3 regions of the uncultured Phascolarctobacterium sp. genome follow, and region 1 is predicted to be linked to each of the others. Evidence: riboswitches for the same ligand, from Rfam matches in the RefSeq annotation. Region 1 holds a riboswitch; each other region holds the start of a gene.
The links. A riboswitch is a leader RNA that binds a small molecule or an ion and turns the genes downstream of it on or off. The one in region 1 is predicted to bind cobalamin.
Positions count from the first base shown of each region.

Region 2: another riboswitch for cobalamin. It lies ahead of Q4G98_RS07410 (sirohydrochlorin cobaltochelatase); the one in region 1 lies ahead of Q4G98_RS09730 (TonB-dependent siderophore receptor).
Region 3: another riboswitch for cobalamin. It lies ahead of Q4G98_RS04905 (TonB-dependent siderophore receptor); the one in region 1 lies ahead of Q4G98_RS09730 (TonB-dependent siderophore receptor).

Region 1 is NZ_CATWDQ010000014.1:10,235-16,824, reverse strand. It holds gene Q4G98_RS09745 (ABC transporter ATP-binding protein) at 1-719, opposite strand, end outside; gene Q4G98_RS09740 (iron ABC transporter permease) at 798-1,850, opposite strand; gene Q4G98_RS09735 (ABC transporter substrate-binding protein) at 1,863-2,918, opposite strand; gene Q4G98_RS09730 (TonB-dependent siderophore receptor) at 2,979-5,165, opposite strand; cobalamin riboswitch at 5,327-5,498, opposite strand; gene Q4G98_RS09725 (TonB-dependent siderophore receptor) at 5,632-6,590, opposite strand, start outside.
Region 2 is NZ_CATWDQ010000008.1:33,704-40,293, forward strand. It holds gene Q4G98_RS07395 (autotransporter outer membrane beta-barrel domain-containing protein) at 1-558, shown strand, start outside; gene Q4G98_RS07400 (dipeptidase) at 639-1,589, opposite strand; gene dcuC (C4-dicarboxylate transporter DcuC) at 1,663-3,036, opposite strand; gene Q4G98_RS07410 (sirohydrochlorin cobaltochelatase) at 3,249-4,145, opposite strand; cobalamin riboswitch at 4,270-4,444, opposite strand; gene Q4G98_RS07415 (hypothetical protein) at 4,574-5,278, opposite strand; gene Q4G98_RS07420 (metal-dependent transcriptional regulator) at 5,300-5,668, opposite strand; gene Q4G98_RS07425 (hypothetical protein) at 5,870-6,361, opposite strand; gene Q4G98_RS07430 (FkbM family methyltransferase) at 6,535-6,590, shown strand, end outside.
Region 3 is NZ_CATWDQ010000004.1:52,290-58,879, forward strand. It holds gene Q4G98_RS04890 (CGGC domain-containing protein) at 1-229, opposite strand, end outside; gene Q4G98_RS04895 (ABC transporter ATP-binding protein) at 229-1,005, opposite strand; gene Q4G98_RS04900 (iron ABC transporter permease) at 1,008-2,063, opposite strand; gene Q4G98_RS04905 (TonB-dependent siderophore receptor) at 2,159-4,345, opposite strand; cobalamin riboswitch at 4,515-4,686, opposite strand; gene Q4G98_RS04910 (GntR family transcriptional regulator) at 4,834-5,475, opposite strand; tRNA gene Q4G98_RS04915 (tRNA-Lys) at 5,648-5,723, opposite strand; gene Q4G98_RS04920 (adenylosuccinate synthase) at 5,855-6,590, opposite strand, start outside.

The DNA of each region.
Region 1 (6,590 bases):
TTAGTTTTGACGCCGTACATCGCGTCGATAGTTCCTTCCTGTAAAACTTCCTGAGCCTCACCATACGCAAAAACGCGAGTATCTTTAAGCATCAGGAGTTTGTCGCAAAACATTGAAGCCAGGTTCAGGTCGTGGATCGTCATGATAACAGAGAGCTGTCTGCTGTGTGCTAAAGCGGCGATCGTATGCAGGATAAACAGCTGATTGTGCAGGTCCAGACTGCTGGTCGGTTCGTCCAGAATGATGCAGCGGGGCTGCTGCGCCAAAGCACGCGCGATCAAGACCCGCTGCCGTTCACCGCCGCTTAAGGTATTCAGCGTGCGGAAAGCCAGCGCTTCCAGCTGCAGCTGTCGCAGAAGTTCAAAAACTACAGCCTGATCCTTCTCTGAATATTGCCTGGCGGCGTAGGGCAGGCGTCCCATCATGACGGTATCGATGACCCGCAGGGCAAAATAGTTGCCGGTGTATTGCGGCACATAGGCGATGATCCTGGCCAGTTCCCGGGCCGTAAGCGCGGCCAGATCCTGACCATCAAAGCAGACTGTGCCGCTGGCAGGCGTCAGCAGATGATCGATACATTTGATCAAGGTCGTTTTTCCGGTTCCGTTAGGTCCTAAAATACCAAGGATCTCTCCCTGCCGCACGGTCAGGGAAATATTATCGAGAATTTTTTTACCGGCGTCATAGCCGAAGGATAAATTACTGATTTCTAAACTCATAAAATGCTCCTGCTCATCAAAGCTGCAGGCTCGGATCGCCATTGCCTGCTCTAAGGGGATAAGTGTAAAAGAAAGACGTCATTCCAGCCCGCGGCCTTTGGCAAGGATCAGGTGAATGAACAGCGGCACGCCTAAAAAGGAGATGACGATGCCGACGGGAATGTTGACCGGATACAGGATCAGCTTGCCAACGGTGTCGGATGCCAGCAGCAGCAGTGCGCCTAAAACGGCCGCAAAGGGCAGGCAGAAGCGATGGCTGCTGCCGACGATAAAGCGCGCCATATGCGGGGCGATCAGCCCGACAAAGCCGATGACGCCGGTGAAGCTGATGATTGACGCCGTAAGGAAAACAGCAATCAGGCCGATCAGCGTGCGCAGACGTTCAGGGTCGATGCCCAGACTTTTGACAGTTTCATCGTCGCTGGCCGACATGGCGTTCAGCGGCAGGCAGTACAGCATCAGCGCTGCAAAGCAAAGCAGGGTGATGACGCCGGTGATGAGCACGCTGTCCCAGGCCGCGCGGTTGAAGGAACCGAAGGTCCATTGCACAACGGCTTCCAGCTTGTGCTCTTTGGCAAAAAATTCAATGGTAGCGGTCAGGGCGCTGAAAAAATAATTCAGGGCGATACCGACTAAAACAAGGGAGCTGGGCTTGACGCCGATCTGGCGCGAGATAGCGTAGACTACCAGGCCGCAACCGCAGGCAGCGGCAAACGCGCAGGTGATGATGCCAACGTCGCTGGTGAAAAACAGCCCAGAGCCGAAAACGATGCAGACGGAAGCACCGAAGGCTGCTGCTGACGAAATCCCCAGCGTGAACGGACTGACCAGATAATTGCGGGTGACAGACTGCATGACGGCGCCGGCAACGGCCAGTCCCACGCCTGCCAACAGCGCCAGCAGGATCCGCGGCAGCCGCAGCAGCAAGATGATCTTATTGACGGCGGCGTCCGGACCGCCGTTAAGTGTGCCGTCAGCCCAGCTGCGCAGGGCGTGCAGTGTTTGCCATGGTCCGGCGTTGTGCAGGCCGATAGTAGTGCAGCAGTAAGCGGCCAGCAGTGTCAGCAGCAAAGTGCCGCAGATCAGCAGATATTTTTTGCGTGTGTCTTGCGCGTAAGCTTTTTCTAACATAATACACCTCTGTCAATCAGTCAAAGCAAAAGGAGGGTCGGTGTGTCCGGGACGGTAGTCCAGATGCTGGTATTTGGTTACCCAGTCTTTAAAAACCTGCTCCGGGTGCAGGTCGGGCAAATATTCAGGATAAAGGAATTTGGCGATATACATGGTGCCGACCAGCTTGGACGCGCCGCCGTGGGCGTATTGAGAGAGAAGTAAGATTTTATCATTTTGTACGGCTTTGATAGCTGTCCAGCCGGGGCGCTCAACGAGTTCCTGATGCCGCTGCAGGAAATCAGCCGCTGTAGGCGGGATATATTTGGGATCGACACCGGCAGCGCCGACTTTGACGATAGCGTCTGGATTTTGCTGTACGACGGCCTCGATATTGATCTCCGTGCTTTTTGCATCACGAAAGATATTATCGGCATGGGCATATTCCAGCATCTCAAAAAAATAATCACCGGGAATAGTAGTGGTACCCCTGTTACGGTATTCGTAGTAAACAGTTTTTTTAGGAACATTTTTTAAAGCTGTTCTGATATACTGCAGTTTATCCTGAAAATAACTGATAAAGGCAGCTGCCTTCGCTTCCTGCTGAAAGATCTGTCCGGCCAAGGTATAAGTATGCTCAAACGCTGAGGTGTAATAAGCATCCATGACGATGACTCTGATGCCGAAGGGTTCCAACTTTTTAGCGGCATCCTGCCAGGCGCCGTTGCCGGTGAGGATCAGCAGCTGCGGCTGCAGTTCAATGATTTTTTCATAATTCAGGTCGTTCTGGCTTTTGCCGATGACTTGTTCTTTACTGAAAAATTCGCCGTAGGCCGCCTGATCCTGGTAGATGCCATAATCTACGCCGACTACTCTGTCTAAAACGCCGAGGGATTTGATGATCTCCATATTGTAGCGGTTGGCGACAGCGACTTTGGTAACCGTCTGGGGCAGACTCACCTGCCTGCCGATACTGTCGGTGATAACTGTATGCCTGTCAGAGTCTGCGTCCGTCGGATCATTGTTGCAGCCTGCGCATAGCAGCAGGCAGAAAATCAGCGGCAGGAACAGGATTTTTTTGATTAACATAGCGTTATTGCTCCTAAAACGAACTCAAGGAGATCGTATGATCTCCTTGGGAAAGTAAAATTACAGGTCGAACTGAGCGGAGAACATAAAGGTTCTGGGCATTGATAAACCAAAGGTGGATGAACCGCCTCGGCCCATCCAGTAGTCTTTATCAGTGAGGTTATAGCACATAGCACTGAACTTTACTGGAACAGTATTGATTTTTGTTTTGTAGTGTACTCCCAGGTCGAAGGTCACATAAGAGGGGATTTCGTATTTCCCCTTACTGCCGGTATCTTCAATGAAAGCCTTATCATTCCAAACAGCGCGGCCGACAATGCCCCAATTTTTATCAGGTGTATATTCTAAGCCCAGAACTCCGCTCCATTTAGCGGCGCCGGTTACAAACATACCGTCTTTTAAGCCTTCTTTAGTGTTTTCACGCTTGGCGTTAAGGTACATTAAGCCGCCTGTAGCAGTCCATTTGCTGGCCAGCTTACCATTTACAGTCAATTCCAGGCCTTTGTATCTGTTTTTACCGTCGTCCACTGTAGTCAGCTTATTGCCTGGCGCATCGATATCATATCTGTTGGCTTCGTCAATATCAAAATAGCTGAAGGTAGTAAGGATGCCGGCATTTGCATATTTGATGCCGATTTCAGTTTGCTTGCTTTTTACAGGATCAAGCGTAGCATTTTTATTGGTGTATTTATCGTCGTTTTTGACAACAGCACCTCTGGAAAAGCTTTCGGTATGTCCGGCGTAGAAAGCAAGATTATCAACCGGTTTATAAGTGATGCCGTAAGTAGGCAAGGTATTATTATTGGTAAAAGATTTTCCTCCGGTCAGGTTTTCAAAGTTTTCATGCTTACGGGAAGCGGCCAGCAGGAGTGACGCTTTGCCATATTCCAGAGTATCGGCAATAGTGATACCGACGTTGGTTTCTTCCCACTGTGGTTTGGCAGAGCCAAAATTTTCCAGTTGATAGTTATCAGGAAAGATAATACCGTCGTATAAATTGCCAAGAATCGTCCCTCCGTTAGGGTCGTATGATTTGCTGTTGTTCCAGTATTTGGCCCAGGAACGGTCGACTGCGAGTGCTAAATTGTGTTTTACGGCACCGGTCATTACTTTGCCGGCAATACCGATCTGCGCGTAGACGTTTTTCCCCGATTCATTTTGCTGATTGAATTGATTACCTGTAAAATTGCCGTTTTCATCAAATTTTAAAGCGGAACCCTGATTATCTTTATTGCCGCTTCTTCTGGATTGACCGAAATTGGCAAACCAGGACCAGTCCTCATTCATTTTTTGTTCATGGTTGAGGGTCATTAGATAACCGTGAACATATTTAGTGGTGCCGCTGAAATCATAGTTCTTTTTTGAATCCGGTGCTCCCGGTAGGGAATCGCCTTTGTAGGCAGTGGTTGGTTTGAATTGAAACCAGCGCTGGCCACCGTTGACCCGCAGGTCAAAATAGCCGGCAAACAGGTTGGTCGTGCTTTTTTCTCCTTTGTGGTCCAGATTGAAAAACAGGTTTTTTTCATTTTTTTCAGCACCCGGCAAAGAAAGGCCGCCGTCCATATATTCAGCGTTGACCCGCAGACCCCATTCACCGTTTTTGCCGAAGCGTCTGCCGATGTCGATATACTCGCCGGCATTACCTCTGCCGGAAAAGGTCTGCGTGTAGCTGGTGATCGGTTTGGCGGTTGCTTTTTTGGTAACGATATTGATCGTACCAGGAGCAGGCGTAGCGCCGCTGTTGGTACCGTTGTTAGACATGCTGACGCCGTTGACACCGGCGTTGGGGCCGGAGGTAATATCGATCCTGTCGATGATATGCGAAGGCGGGGTTGTGAATTGATAAAATAAGCTGGGGATACCGTTCAGCATCATGTGGTTGCCGTTCATATTGATACCGCGCATACTGAAGTCGGTATACATTGGTGAACTGGTGCTGGAACGTATCGAAGGATTGTTCTGCAGGACATTGGCAAGCGGTTGGCTGGGATCATCAAATAACGCTAATGTTTTCTGAGTCATGCTCATTTCCGAATATGGAATATCAAGTACGCTTTTGTCGCCCAGGATACCAAGCTTGGCCGTAGTACGAACCAAGCCGCCCGGCAGGGCGTCCCTGTCTGCTTCGACGATCACTTCGTCGAGGTCGTGCGTCATGGTTTCTTCGGCGCTGGCAGGCAACACGAAGCCAACGCTGGCAATAGTACATAATACTGCCATTGCTAAAAACTTTTTGTTTACATTCATCAAATAAACACTTCCTTTAAGTTTTTTATCTGTAATTGTGTTGACTGAGCTGTCCGAGTTTCGCGTGTCAAAACAATCAAGAACAAAAAAAGACGCTTTTCTGCACATAAAGACAGAAAAGCGTAAATAACTTTTGACGCTCTGACCTGTCGTTCGCAGGATGGAGTGGAGTGTAATCAGGCAGTTCTTCTGGCTCTGCTTCATCGCTTACCTCGTCTTCCCGGTTTCCCAGTGACGTTTTGAGGCTTGCTCGGCATTACAGCGGCGGGACCGCATCGGCTTTTAACCGATTTCTCTGTTAGGCAATAATGCACCTGATTATGAATATTCAATTAGCAAATAAAATACCTTGAAAAGATAAATAAAATTAACTTTTGTTTTGTATTATAGCACTTTGCCCCCCCCCCGCAAGCAAAAGTTTTCTGTAGACGTATAAAAAGAAGGGCCTTTTTAACTTTCAGCAGGCTCAGATGTCGAACTCGGCAGACATATAGATAGTTCTGGGAGTGGATGCATAGATCTGATCACCGCGCGATACCATCCAGTAATCTTTGTTAGCGAGGTTATAGCACATCAGTGATAATTTGGTGGGGATACTGTTGATTTTGGTTTTATAGGTCACGCCCAGATCGAAAGTCATATAAGAGGGCGCATAGAAATGTCTGCTGCTGTCAGTGTTATATAAAGGGCTGCTGCCAGTATACAAAGCCCGGCCGATAATGCTGAAGTTTTCGTCAGCCTTGTATTCCAGTGCCGCAGAACCGCTCCATTTGGGTTGTCCGGACTCCTGTACGCCATCTTTAGAGCCTTTGACGGTTTTTTCGTATTTGGCATCCATATAGGCAATGCCGGCCATTACGTTCCATTTGGAAGCGATAGCGCCGTTGAAGCTGAGCTCGATGCCGCGGTGCTTGACTTCGCCGTCCTGACGGAAGAAGTCTTTGCCACCGGCAGGATTAGTGACAGCGATATTATTGGCCTGCTTGATGTCGAACAAAGCCAGCGTCGTCAAAAATCCTTTGTTCAAATATTTTACGCCCAGCTCACTTTGCTTGGTTTTAGAAGGCGGCAGGATCTCGCCGGCATTTTCATAGGTGCTGCCGGCAACGGCGCCCAGGTCGAAATTCTCCGAATGGCTGCCGTACAGCATAATTTTCTCGTTGGGATTATAGGTCAGGGCATATGTGGGGCTGGTAGCGTCCGACGTGACCGAGGAAGTCGCCTGTCCGGTCGTAGGGCTGTAGGAGGTGGAAGTGCCCTGATGCTTATGCACGCCTAAAACGGCGCCCCATTTTTCATATTTCAGGCTGTCAACAAAGGAAATGCCCCAGATACTGGTCTTATTGTTCAAATAGGTTTTGTAGCTGCCGTCGGGCATTCCGGTCTGGTCGATCGCGCCGGTATAAATATTGCCGGTGCCCAACT
Region 2 (6,590 bases), on a different contig from region 1:
CATTATCTGGATGTGATCGCCCGCGGCAGCAAACTTGCCAATGACTTTAAGCTGGTAGACAAAAGCGGCAATACGGCTAAAGGTGATTACGATACCTGGGCTTACGGTATCAGTGCTGAATACGGTTACAGGCAGGATCTGCAGGGCGGCTGGTTCATAGAACCGCAGGCAGAATTGAGCCTGGGTCGTATCGGCAGTGCCGATTATACTATGTCCAATGGTACGGAGATCAGTCAGGACGCAGTCAACAGCGCTGTGACCCGTATAGGTGTTTTGAGTGGTAAGGAATTTACCATGAACGGACGGCAGGGCAATGCCTATCTAAAAGCATCGCTGCTGCACGACTTTGGCGGTAACGGCGGTGGAGCAGCATATTATAACGGCAGAAGCACAGTTATGGAAAGCGCCGATATGAACGGCACCTGGTACGAGATCGGTCTGGGAGCTAATCTGGGGATCGCCAAAAACAGCAACCTGTATTTTGATGCTTTGAAAACCTTCGGCGGCGACTTGCGTACCGACTGGCAGTTCAACGCCGGGTTAAGGTTTACGTTCTAAGCGGCAGCGCAGTGCTGTAAAAGCAGCTGCAATATAAAAGGTCCTGACAGTTTAACTGTCAGGACCTTTGCTTTTTCCATTTACAGCACTTTACCCAGCAGATTCAGTACGTTTTTGTGGGTGATCTTCTCGATAGTGCTTTCGCTGTAATTTTTGCTTTGCAGGTATTCTACCAGCGGTTTGTAATCCTGCACGCCGTGGATGTTATACGGCGGATGGCTGATGCCGTCAAAGTCGCTGCCGAAGCCGATATGGTCATCGTTGCCCAAAAGGTTCAGCATATAGTCGATATGGCGGTAAACGCTGTCGATGCAGGCGTTGTTGTAATCTTCTTCCAGAAACTGCCCGGCGAAGGTGATACCGATCAGGCCGTCATTAGCGTTGATGGCTTTGATCTGGTCGTCATTGAGGTTGCGCGGATGGCTGCACAGGGCTTTGGCGTTGGAGTGGGTGGCGATGATCGGTTTGGTAGAAGTTTCGATCACGTCCCAGAAGCCGGCCGTAGCGATGTGGGAAACGTCGACCAGCATCCCCAGACGGTTCATTTCGGCAACGACCTTACGGCCAAAGGTGGTCAGGCCGCCGCCGCTGCATTCTTCGTTGACGCCGTCGGCAATATCGTTGCGGTTGCTCCAGGTCAGCGTCATGGCGCGCAGTCCCAGTTCATACAGCACCCGCAGCGCTTCCAGGCTGCCGTCGATGGCGCCGCCTTCTTCGATCGCCAGCAGGGTAGCCGCCTTGTGATTGAGCACATCGGCAGCATCGGCTTTCGTCAGTACGGGCAGTACGTCGATGCCGTTGGCCTGCAGTGCTTTAAGCTCCTGCTGGTATTTATCCAGCAGGCACATGGTATAGCGCAGGCCGCCGTAATAACGGAATTCGTGGGTCGGTACGAAGATGGCGCAGAATTGCAGGCCGCCGCCCAGCTCGATCTGACGTTTGATGTCAAAATGCTGGTCGTTGTCGTACAGGGAAGTTCCTTTTTTGTACAGCTCGGTCAGGGTGTCGCAGTGACAGTCGCAGATGAACATGGTTTACACATCCTTTCTAAAATAAGAATAGCCGCCCGCAGGCAGCTATTCTGTCTGTTGCTATAAGTTTTTATTAACCTCTGTAATAATAGAAGAAGGTCATACCGATGTTGACGAGCATAGCCCCGGCCATCGGGATAGCAGTACGTTTGACCAGATCGAACGGAGAAACGCCGCCCATGCCGGAGGAAACGACGATAACTGCGGTGATCGGTGACCAGTTACGGGCGATAGATGCTGCAAAGTGCATCGGCAGCAGCATCAGTACCGGATGGATACCGGTTTGCGCTGCAACAGCCGGAGTCAGTGCCGCAAAGGCAAAGAACGGTGCGTTGCCGCTGCCCATAACAACGGCGGAGAAGGCGATGATAGCGACCATAACGAGCATCATCGACATCGGGCCGAAGCCGAAGCCCTGGCTGCCGGAGATCAGAGAGTTGATAGTGCCCATGGACAACAGGCCCTGAGCAAAAGTCTGACCGGCAACGATCAAAGTGATGACGTTAGCCATCTGCATACCTAAGCCGTCGAAGAAGGTCTGGATATCGCCCATGACTTTTTTGCCGTCATGCCAGCGCATATATTCGCAGCAGGCGCCGATAAAAAGACCGATGAACATAGCCATAACGATGTTCATTTTGATGGAGGTGATCCACAGCGGGCTGAAGGAAAGGATCAAAGCCAGCGGGATAACAGGCAGGACTGCATACCACAGCGGAGCGCTGTTAGCCGGATCATCTTCGGCAGGTTTTTCAACTTCCATCGGCTGGACGATATGTCCGTCGCGTTTATCCATATATTTTTGCGTGAAATAGTGCAGGGTGCCGACAACTACAAAAGCCACCAAAACGATGGGGACCTGATAGTCAGTCCAGTAAACTACCGGGTTCAGGCCTGCGGTTTCAGCAGACAGGATCGTACCGGTATCACTGGGGCTCCAGTCAAAGCACAGCGTCGTAGCAACGGCTGCCGTAGCAGACAGACGGCTGACGCCAAGACCGATCAGGATCGGGAACATGGTGACCATCAAAAGCATGGCCAGACCGGAAGCGCTGTTGATGCACAGGCCGATAAGCATGCCGACGATCCAGGTGCCGGATAAAACGATGTAAGGCGATTTGAGCGCCAGCAGCGGACGGATGGTGAGACGAACCAGAGAACGGGAAGCGCCGATCTTGTCCATATAACGGGCAAAAGCGCCGACCGCCATAATGTTCATGCCCAGCTTGCCGGCATTGGAGCTCATGGTAGCACGGATAAATTCAAAAGCGTCAAAGAAAGTAGAGCCTGTAGCGGCTTTGGCAGGTAAAATAGTACCATAGCCGAAAACGGCGGCGATGTACATTAAAATCATACCGCCTAAGAATAAGACCGGTTGTGGTTTGTACTTTTTGTAGATCAGAAAGCCGACCCAAAAAGTAACGAGAGCAGAGATAACTAAACCCATTGGTGCAACACCCTTTCTTCATATAAATGTCTTTCATTGACTAAAGTATAGCATTTACATATTGCGTAAGGCAAGCACAGCAGCAACGATAGCTGACAAAATTACAGAAAATTTTGTCTAAATAAAGACGTTGTAATATTTTTGTATTTATTTCCAGAACATAAAAGGACGTTCTTCCGTGGAAGAACGTCCTTGGTACTGACAGTAATCTTTTATCTTTGCACGCCTGCTTCAGCAGCAACTGCATGCTGTACGTAAATTGCCTGTACTGCGGCGTTGCGGCCGATACCCTGCAGGTGACCTATGGTTTTGACACCCATTTTTTCGATCAGGGATTTCCAGGAATCTTCTTCGTCACCATACATGTCGTTGTTGGCATGGTCGCCGGCAACGATCATCAGCGGGAACATATGCACGGTTTTGTAGCCGCGTGCTTTGATCTGTTCCAGCACTTCGTCAACATTAGGGGTATCTACTTCTTCAACAGTGCCTACTACTACGGGCAGACCCATTTTATCAAAGGTTTCCTGCAGCATTTTGTAGGTGTTGCCAAAGGACTGGTTGTTGTCACGGGGAGAACCGTGGCCCATCAGCACAACGCCTTCGCCTTTGCCCAGGGTCGGGAATTGGGTAGCAACAGCGGAAGCGGCGATAGCAAAGTCGTTTTTACCGACCATCAGAGGATCGCTGACAACGATGCGGTCAAAGTCGCCTTTGAATTTATCGACAGTAGTCAGGACTTTGTGTTCATATTCTTCACCGTGCAGCAGATGGGTCGGCTGTACGAGGATATCTTTATAGCCGGCTTTTTTCAGTTCTTTTAAGGTCGTAGGCAGGTCATTGACTTTGATGCCTTTATTTTTTTCCAAACGTTCCATAATGATGTAGGAAGTAAAAGCGCGTTTAAAATCACGGTTCGGAAAAGCTTTGGCAACAGCTTCTTCGATACCGCCGATATCTTTGGTACGGGTATCGTCGAAGGTAGAGCCGAAGCTGACTACTACTACGGCTTTGTCGTTCTGCGGTGCTTTAGCAGCAGAAGCTCCCATAGTTCCTAATGCAAAAACCATCATTGAAGCCATAACTAACATTGAAAGCAGTTTTTTCATAAATGATTCCTCTTTCCTCTGATTATTTTCTGAATAGGTAATAAAAAAACCATCCGTAAAAATCAGGATGGTAATAAAAACATGGTCAGGTTAGAACCATGATCTTTCCCCGTCCTTCGCAGGTCACTAAGATCGCGATGCAGGTAGTTCTTCTGGCTTGATTTCATCGCTTGGCCTTCCTTCCCAGAATTTTCCAGTGGTTTTATAGGCTTTGCTCCATCTTACAGCGGCGGGACCGCGCCGGCATTGAACCGGACTTCTCTGTTATTCCTTACGGAACCTGCATTACCGTATTCAGTTTGATACACTAAATTATAACATTTTTAAATAGAGTGTCAAGTAAAATAGCAAAAATGTCATTAATACATTCTTATACAAAAAAATAATACCCTCCTTTAATAAGCAAAGGAGGGCAGGTCGTTATTAAGTTAATTTTTGGCGGCTTTATCCAGATCCTGAACGAAAGCATTGGCAACACGCTGCCACATATTGGTAGTATCACTATCTTCGACCCGGCTGCGTGAATCGCGGAGGCTGAAGATTATTTTTCCGGTTGCAGGATCGAACAGGTGGAAAGCCACATCGACGTAGGCATCATAAACTGTACGTGCCGGGACGTATTCGTAAACAGTTCGCTGGGCATCCCTTTCAATCCAGTTGCCTTTATTGTCTTTTACTTTTTCTTTGTAATATCTGGTACGGGGTTCTTCATGTGCAGGGATGATTCGTTTGTTATAACCAAATTTGTGGGCGATTATTTTCAAATCAGCGGTTACAGCAGGTGCTATTTTGGTAGATATATCCGTGTAAGTTCCGCTTAAAGCATCTTTAGTCAATTGCGAAGCATCTTCTTTGGTGATAGAAAGATTTGATTCGATACTTGTGTCAAAAGTATAATCTTTTTTTATAAAAGCCTTTTGCAAAGCACTGATTATTTTTTCGGTTGCCATATCGTCAACAGTAAAATTGCTGCCGACTGGGTCCACTACACTTACAGAGACCAGATTGATACGGTGAAGTTTATTAAAATCATAATTGGGATTGGCCCATTTCGTTTTGTCGGCATGGGCTGCCAGCGGCAGTGCCAGCATGGCAATGGCTACAGTAAGTAAAACAAATAGTTTTTTCATCATTATCAAACAGCTCCTTTAAAGTTAAGAGTTTTTGATCAGTTTTTTGATGCCCGCAAAGGTTTCCGGGCTGATAACATGCTCGATGCGGCAGGCGTCTTTTTCTGCTATTGTGGCAGGAACGCCCAGATTTTCACATAAGAAACGTGTCAATAAACGGTGTCTTTCCAAAACAGCATTGGCTTTGGCCAGGCCTGTTTCCGTCAGCACGATATTACCGTCGGCTTCCATCAGAATATAGTTTTCACGTTTTAAAATACTCATGGCCCGGCTGACGCTGGCTTTGGTAAAATTCATGTACGTTGCGATATCGATAGAGCGTACACTGCCGTTTTTTTGCTGCAGCATCAGGATGGTTTCCAAATAGTTTTCTCCAGATTCCTGTAAAATCATAACAAGTCCTCCGCAGGCCCAAAGGCCGTTTATTGATAATGTAATATAAATATGTCCGGAAAATATCAGTGAGCAGTAAGAATATTCCGGCAAATATTATCAATACTATTTTAACATTATAAAAAGCTGTGGGCAAGTATAGCTACAGGGAAGATAAAAAGACCTGAAGCTTTATGCTTCAGGTACAATAAAAAACACTGTTTAGTAGCGTTCATAAGCGCGTTTAGTCAGGAGCAGTGTTTTCTCAAAAACAGAAGCAAATAATCCTGCCGTTAAAGCTGTAAAAATCATTCCAGGCAGGGCCGCCGCCAGCAGGGGATAAACTGCTTTGCCGATAACAAGACTGAGCGCAAGGCGTGCTGCGGCAGATGCCAGCGGTCCTGATAACAGGTAAAAGACTTTGCTTTTACCTAAAACTGCATATAATAAGGCAACGACTATCCTGAAAAGCATTGCGATAAGGACATTGAAAATAGTTTGGGTACCTAAAAGTAAACCGCCGGCAGAGGCCAGCAGACCGGCCAGCAGGTATTTTTTGATGCCAAAAACACCGCAGATGGCGACGGCCAGCGGTGCAGAAAGCTGAAATTCACTGCCTGGAATGAAGCTGGGCAGTTTAAAAGCACCGCTGACGGCGATAAAGGCTGCCAATAAAGCAATTTCGCTGATTGCGCGGATTTTAAAAGTAGACATGTAGATCACCTTAGTTATGGTTAACCATAGAATATATTTTAGTTTACGATAATAGTATATAAAACTCAGGACCCGTATGTCAACCTTGATGCAAGAAAAAGTTAACCTAAGAAAAGTATGACTGCAGATAAAGTTTCGTGTACAATAAAGTTATGAAGAAGGGAGCATCAAAAATGTTGGATTTTATTGAAGCCAGGCAGGATGTCTGGCAGACTTTGCAGCTGACGGA
Region 3 (6,590 bases), on a different contig from region 1:
CAGCATCCGGCCGGATCCTCAAAATACGCTCTAATTTTTCATTCAATCCTGTTTCACTGCTGAATTTTATATTCTCACAACCATTACATGACATAAAAGCCGCCAGCTCGATCTCCTGGTCAGCATAGCGTGAAAAATACGCACTTTTGTTATTAAAGGCCTTTAAACAGGACGCACCTGTACAATTTTCCTCAGCTTTCAAACAACGCAAAACAACTATTTTTTCCATTATTCTTTTCTCCAGTGCTGTGGCAGGTATATTATGTTTATTCTGCCGTTTCCAGCAATATCCACTTTGGTTTTTACGCCATATAATTCATAAATGAATTCCTCAGTAAGTAACTGCTCCGGCGCAGCGCAGCCAACGATCATTCCATCTTTAACCGCAATCAGTCTGTCACAATACATGGCAGCAATGTTCAAATCATGTACCGCAGCCACTACCGTTAAATCCAAACTTTTTACTATATCCATTATCTGCAGCTGATACTTGATATCCAGATGGTTAGTCGGTTCATCCAGCACCATACATTCCGTTTGCTGTGTCAGCGCCCGCGCTAAGATCACACGCTGCTGCTCACCACCAGACAAAGTAATAAAACTACGTTTTTCAAAACCGGCTAAACCAACTGTTGCCAACGCGCGTCTTGCAATAGCATAGTCTTCGGCATTATCCCTGTCTAATATCTTTTTGTGCGGCGATCTGCCCATCAGCACTACCTGCAAAACATCAAAATCAAAACTGTAAAAATTATGCTGCGCTACTACTGCCAGCTGCAGCGCCGATTCTCTGTAACTCATTTCATCTAAACTTTTACCATTTAAAAATATCTTGCCTTCAGTTGGCTTTTGCACACGATAAACACATTTTAAAAACGTACTTTTACCACTGCCGTTAGGCCCGATAATACCGACAAACTCTTTATCATGTACGTTAAAATCCATCCCTTTCAGGATTTCCTGATTGCCGATAAAAACCCTGACGGCCTTTGTTAAAATTTCCATTATCAATTACCCCCAAAGCCGTAAGTACGCTTTATCATCAAATAAACAAAGCAAGGAGCGCCGATAAGTGATATCAAAATGCCTATAGGCAGTTCTGTTCTGGGAATAATAATACGGCACAGTCCATCCGCAATAACCAAAAAAACAGCACCCACCAAAGCCGTCACCGGAATAAGCTTTTTATGATCCGTACCAATCAGCATGCGCACTACATGCGGCACTATCAGCCCTACGAAGCCTATCATACCGGCGGCATAAACTACAAATCCTACAATTAAAGAACTGATAAGTAAATATACCTGACGGTAAATATGCAGGTCTGTCCCCAAAGTGACTGCCGCCTCATCTCCCAACAACATCAAATTTAAAATGCGGCTTTGCGACCAGAAAAACAGTACTGCCAAAATCACTATGGGTACGATAACGGCAAGATTGTCCCATTTTGCGCCGGCGAAGCTGCCCATCATCCAATAGGCGATCGTCTGCATTCCTTCCTTATTGTTGGCAAAATAAACGATAAAGCTTGAAAAAGCGCTGCAAACAGCGCTAAGCGCCATACCTGCCAGTAAAAGCTTCATCGAATTACTCCTGCCGCCTAAATTCGAAATAAATAATACCGCCAGCGAAATACAAAAGGCACCGATAAAAGCAGCGATACCGACAAAATTTTCACCTAACGCAGCGCCTACACCCAGTAAAATAGCAGCTGTTGCACCCAGCGATGCCCCTGAAGATATGCCGAGAATATATGGATCAGCCAGAGGATTTTTTACTATCGCCTGCATAATAACGCCGCAGCTGGCTAAACCACAGCCAACAGCCGCCGCCAAAACCAGCCTTGGCAGGCGCAGCAGCCACACTATATCATGCGCCGCGCTTCTGCCCACAGCTTCAACAGGCAGATCGCTTTGCAGCTGATTTACTATAACGGTGTAGATCTGTGCCAGCGGCAATTTTACTGTGCCAATACTTAAAGCCCACAAGAAAGCAAGGAGCAAGATTGCGAACAGCAGCAAACAAATAAACAAGTAGCCCGTTTCACGAAAATATTTCAGCATCCTGATTGCTCCTCTGCTAATAAAAATGCGATAAAAGATACCTGCCGAAAAGCAGGTATCTTTTATCTGGAAAAATCCTTGCGCAAGCAAACAGCTTACAATTCAAATTCTGCCGAAACCATAAAGGTTCTGGGGCCGCCAAGATGCAAAACATTGCCGCTCGCACTCCAATAATTTTTGTCGAATACATTGTAGCACATTGCGTTCAAGGTTACAGGCGTACTGTTCATTTTAGTTTTATATTTTACACCTACATCCATAGTGAAGTAACTGGGAACTTCATATTTTTCATTCAAAACATAGGAAGAACCTACATAGTTACCACGCAGCAAAGCAGAGAAAGCATCGCTGGCTTTATATTCCACGCCCAAACTGGCCGTCCAGTCAGGAACACCATTAGGACGTTTGCCATTCGTTGCAGCACTGCTAGTCTTTTGCTCAGTATCAAGATGCATAAAACCGCCAATCAAATTCCATTTTTCTGCTATAGTACCGGTTGCAGTATACTCAAGACCTTTATGTCTGCGTTCACCGTCCTGCCCTCTTGTATAACTTCCATCTGAATTCAGAATATCAATACCATTAGCTTTTTTTATATCAAAATAACTCAATTTATGTAAAAAGTCCCCTGTTTTTACTTTGACACCAAATTCCGTTTGTTTGGTTTTATATGGATCCAACGTTTCACCTTTATTAGTGTAATTAAGGCTACTTGTAGTGCTAACAATCTCGCCTTCAACAAATTCCTCAGTATGATTTGCATAGACTGTAAACCGAGGCGTGAAAGCGTAACTGATTCCATAGGAAGGAGAAATGTCATAATAATGCCCGGTATTTTTATTATGTGAACCGTCTGCTTTATAACTGTCCCGTTTAATAGATTTACCGTTCAGCCCTACGAGAATATTCAACTTCTCATCACCTGTACTGATGATATCCATAACAGACCAGCCACTGGTCCTATTTCTGGTAGTATAACGGGCATCAGACTGCCCAAAAGAAGGCGGTGCCCAATTTCCCGGATCACCGACATAAATATTACCAGTCCAGCCGCTCTCTGTTATAGAATTGCTTGGCCCACCATAATAATGCCACTGCCTGTCTACACCAAAGGTATAATTATGTTTTAAGTCTCCGGTTTTAAAATCACCGCGCAGACCTATCTGAGCATAATCTCTTTTCTCAATCAAAGAATAGTTATCAGCCGTAGCCGTAAAGTCACCGGCTTCATTGATCAAAGTTTTACTGAAACCAGTATAATAATACCAGTCCTGTTTAAAATGTCCGGCGTTCAAGAAAGCGCTTAAATGATCGTTGATTTTTTGTTCATGGTTTAAGGTCGCGACAAAATTAGTATTCTTATCACGACGCCATTTAGGATTAAAGTTGATATCACCATCCGGAGCAGTTGGCAATGCTGAACCAATATAATTACCGGATACTGTTAACCCATACGGTCTGCCCTGACTGTCAGTATAGGTATAACCAACCATCAAATTAGTTTTACTGTCGTCAGTTTTCTGATCCAGATTGATATAAATATTTCTCTGTTCCAAGTCCCAGTTTTTTATAGAGCGCTCGCCGTTAACATTACTGGCATTGATACGGATGCCATAACGATTACCCTCGCCAAAACGGCGGCCAATATCAACCGTTTCTTCAAAAGCTCCTTTGGAATGCCATTTCAAGCCTATACTACTGTTAGGATCATCTAAAGCCTGTTTACTGTTGATATTTATCGTTCCGCCATCCGCAGTATAGTTAGATGAACCCCTGATACCCGTAGCTGGTCCTTCGATAACGTCGATCGAATCGATATAGTTACTGGATTGACGTGTCATGGCCTGCATACCTGGAATACCGTTGACCATAAAACCCCTGCCAGTTTCAGAAAAACCCCTGATATTGACACAGTCAACAGCGGCATCATAAGTTTTTTGCACAGACGGTACAAGACTAAGCATTTTACTCAGTCCCTCCGTAGATGACATAAAATCTTCAACAGCCTTTTCAGAAATAGTAGTAACACTGATAGGTGAATTCATCGCATCCTGCTCGCCTAAAATACCGATATTACTGGTAGCGCGTACATATTCACCTGCAATATAACGTTTACCATTAACTACGATCTCAGCTAAATGAAAGTTTCGTAAATCAGACTCGGCATCCCCTTTAGTCTCTTGGGGGGGGGCAGATGCGTTAACATTTTCTACAAATCCCACACTGGTGACAGCCAGACATATCGCCGCAGCTACCACCGTCTTTTTGCTCTTTACCATCATAAACCACTCCTAAAAAATTTATTCTTCAATTTTTCCTGGTCAAGCTGTCCTTGTTTCGCTCACCAGTAAAAACTAAAAGCTCTATAATAAATAAAAAAGCTTTTTCTGCACATAACGACAGAAAAAGCTTAGCTTCTTTCTATTTCGCCTGTCTGTCATTCGCAGAAATTCCCCAGCGTCAAAATCAGGCAGTTCTTCTGGCTCTGCTTCATTGCTCATCTAACCTTCCCAGTTTCCCAGTGGTATTTTTAGATTTGCTCTGCATTACAGCTGCGGGACAGCACAGGACTTAAACCTGTTTCTCTATTAAGTATCATTACACCCGATTTTATTGTATTTAATTTTTAAGTCACCCTGTATTATTCTATATTCTATAGAATAATACAGGGTGACTTATTTTGTCAATAACTACTTGATATTATGTTATAAAAAAGTTAGCGGCAAATTTTTGCTGCTAACTTTTACACATCACTTGATCTGTTTAAAGATCATTCATTTTCTATTATTTTTTTCGAATTTTCTAAAAGCTTTAACATTGCCTGCTCAGCGTCAGCTGGTGCTTTTGCTTTAATTGCTGTTAAAATATTCTGGTGTCCTTTAATGATTTCTTCCCGTCCCTGTGGACTTCCGTCAGCATGTCTCATCCGCGAAGACGTAACGATCAGCTTCATGATCCGCATAAACATCTCATTTTTTGTCTGCTGCCAAATAGTATAATGAAACTGCAGATTAAGTGAATGAAATTCAAAAAAATTATCCGCAGTTTTTTCTTTCTCAATAATATTCGCTAACTGCTCTGCAAAATCATCGTCATAATGCTCCACTGCTGATCTCATTTCCAGCTCTGCAAGCGCCACCAGGCATTGATAGACACCATTACGCTCTTGTTCATCTATTCTTCTTACTATTACCCCATGATAGGGTTCTATTTCTACAAATCCGTCCGCTGCTAATTTTTTAAAGGCTTCGCGCACAGGGGTCGCACTTATACCCAATTCTTTTGCGATATGCTGTTCCTTTAATCTGGTCCCTGGCGGTAATTTCTGACTTACTATCAATTCAATTAAGATTTTCTGAGCTTTATCACTAAGTGTTTCTTTATCCAGATTATGTGTATTATTTATTTTCATCAATAATATTCTTCCTTTCTCGGTAAAATATTAGCACAATCAATCAATTTTGTCACTCAACTTTTCTGAAGAAAACACGCGACAAAAAAGCCCGCTTCCAAAAGAAGCGGACTTTGATTGCATCGATATTATACTGTTATTTTCAAAACAAACGAGAAAAAAGACAAAAAAATGGTGATCCACCCGCGACTCGAACGCGGGACACCCTGATTAAAAGTCAGGTGCTCTACCGACTGAGCTAGTGGATCACATAGTTGCCAGAGGTTCAAGCCAACTTGACAACGATATAATTATAACTAGCTTTCACTGTTCTGTCAAGAAATAATTTAAAAAAAACTAAAAACCGTCAGATAAATATCTGACGGTTTAATTTTTTTACTTACAGTAATTCTTTCAGAACGATGGTCTGTTCACGTTCCGGCCCTACGGAAACAATGCCCAGCTCTACGCCGGCAACCTCGCTCAGTCGGTTCAGATAGGCTTTGGCCTGCTCCGGCAGTTCATCAAAGCTGCGGATAGAAGTGATATCCGTTTGCCAGCCGTCAAATTCTTCAAACACCGGCTCGACCTGAGCCAGCACGTTCAGACTGGCCGGGATCTGTTTGATTTCCTGTCCGTCGATCTTGTAGCCGACGCACATTTTGATCTTCGCCATTTTATCAAGGATATCCAAACGGGTCACAGCCAGATAATCCAGACTGTTCAGGCGGGCGGAATATTTGAGCATGAAAGCGTCCAGCCAGCCGCAGCGGCGGGGACGTCCGGTAACCGTACCATATTCATGGCCGGTCTCACGGATCCGGTGTCCCGGTCCGTCGGTATCCAGCAGCTCAGTAACAAAAGGCCCTTCGCCGACACGGGTCGTATAGGCCTTGACTACGCCGACCACATGATCAATATAACGGGGGCCGATGCCGCTGCCCGTGCTGGCATTGCCGGCAGTCGGGTTAGAGCTGGTAACATACGGATAGGTGCCGTGGTCGATATCGAGGAAGGTAGCCTGCGCGCCTTCAAACAGCACGTTTTTACCCTCGCTGAAAATTTCGTCCAGCACCACGCCGGTATCGGCGATGTAAGGGTGCAATTCTTCGGCATAGGCCAAAAATTCTTTCAGC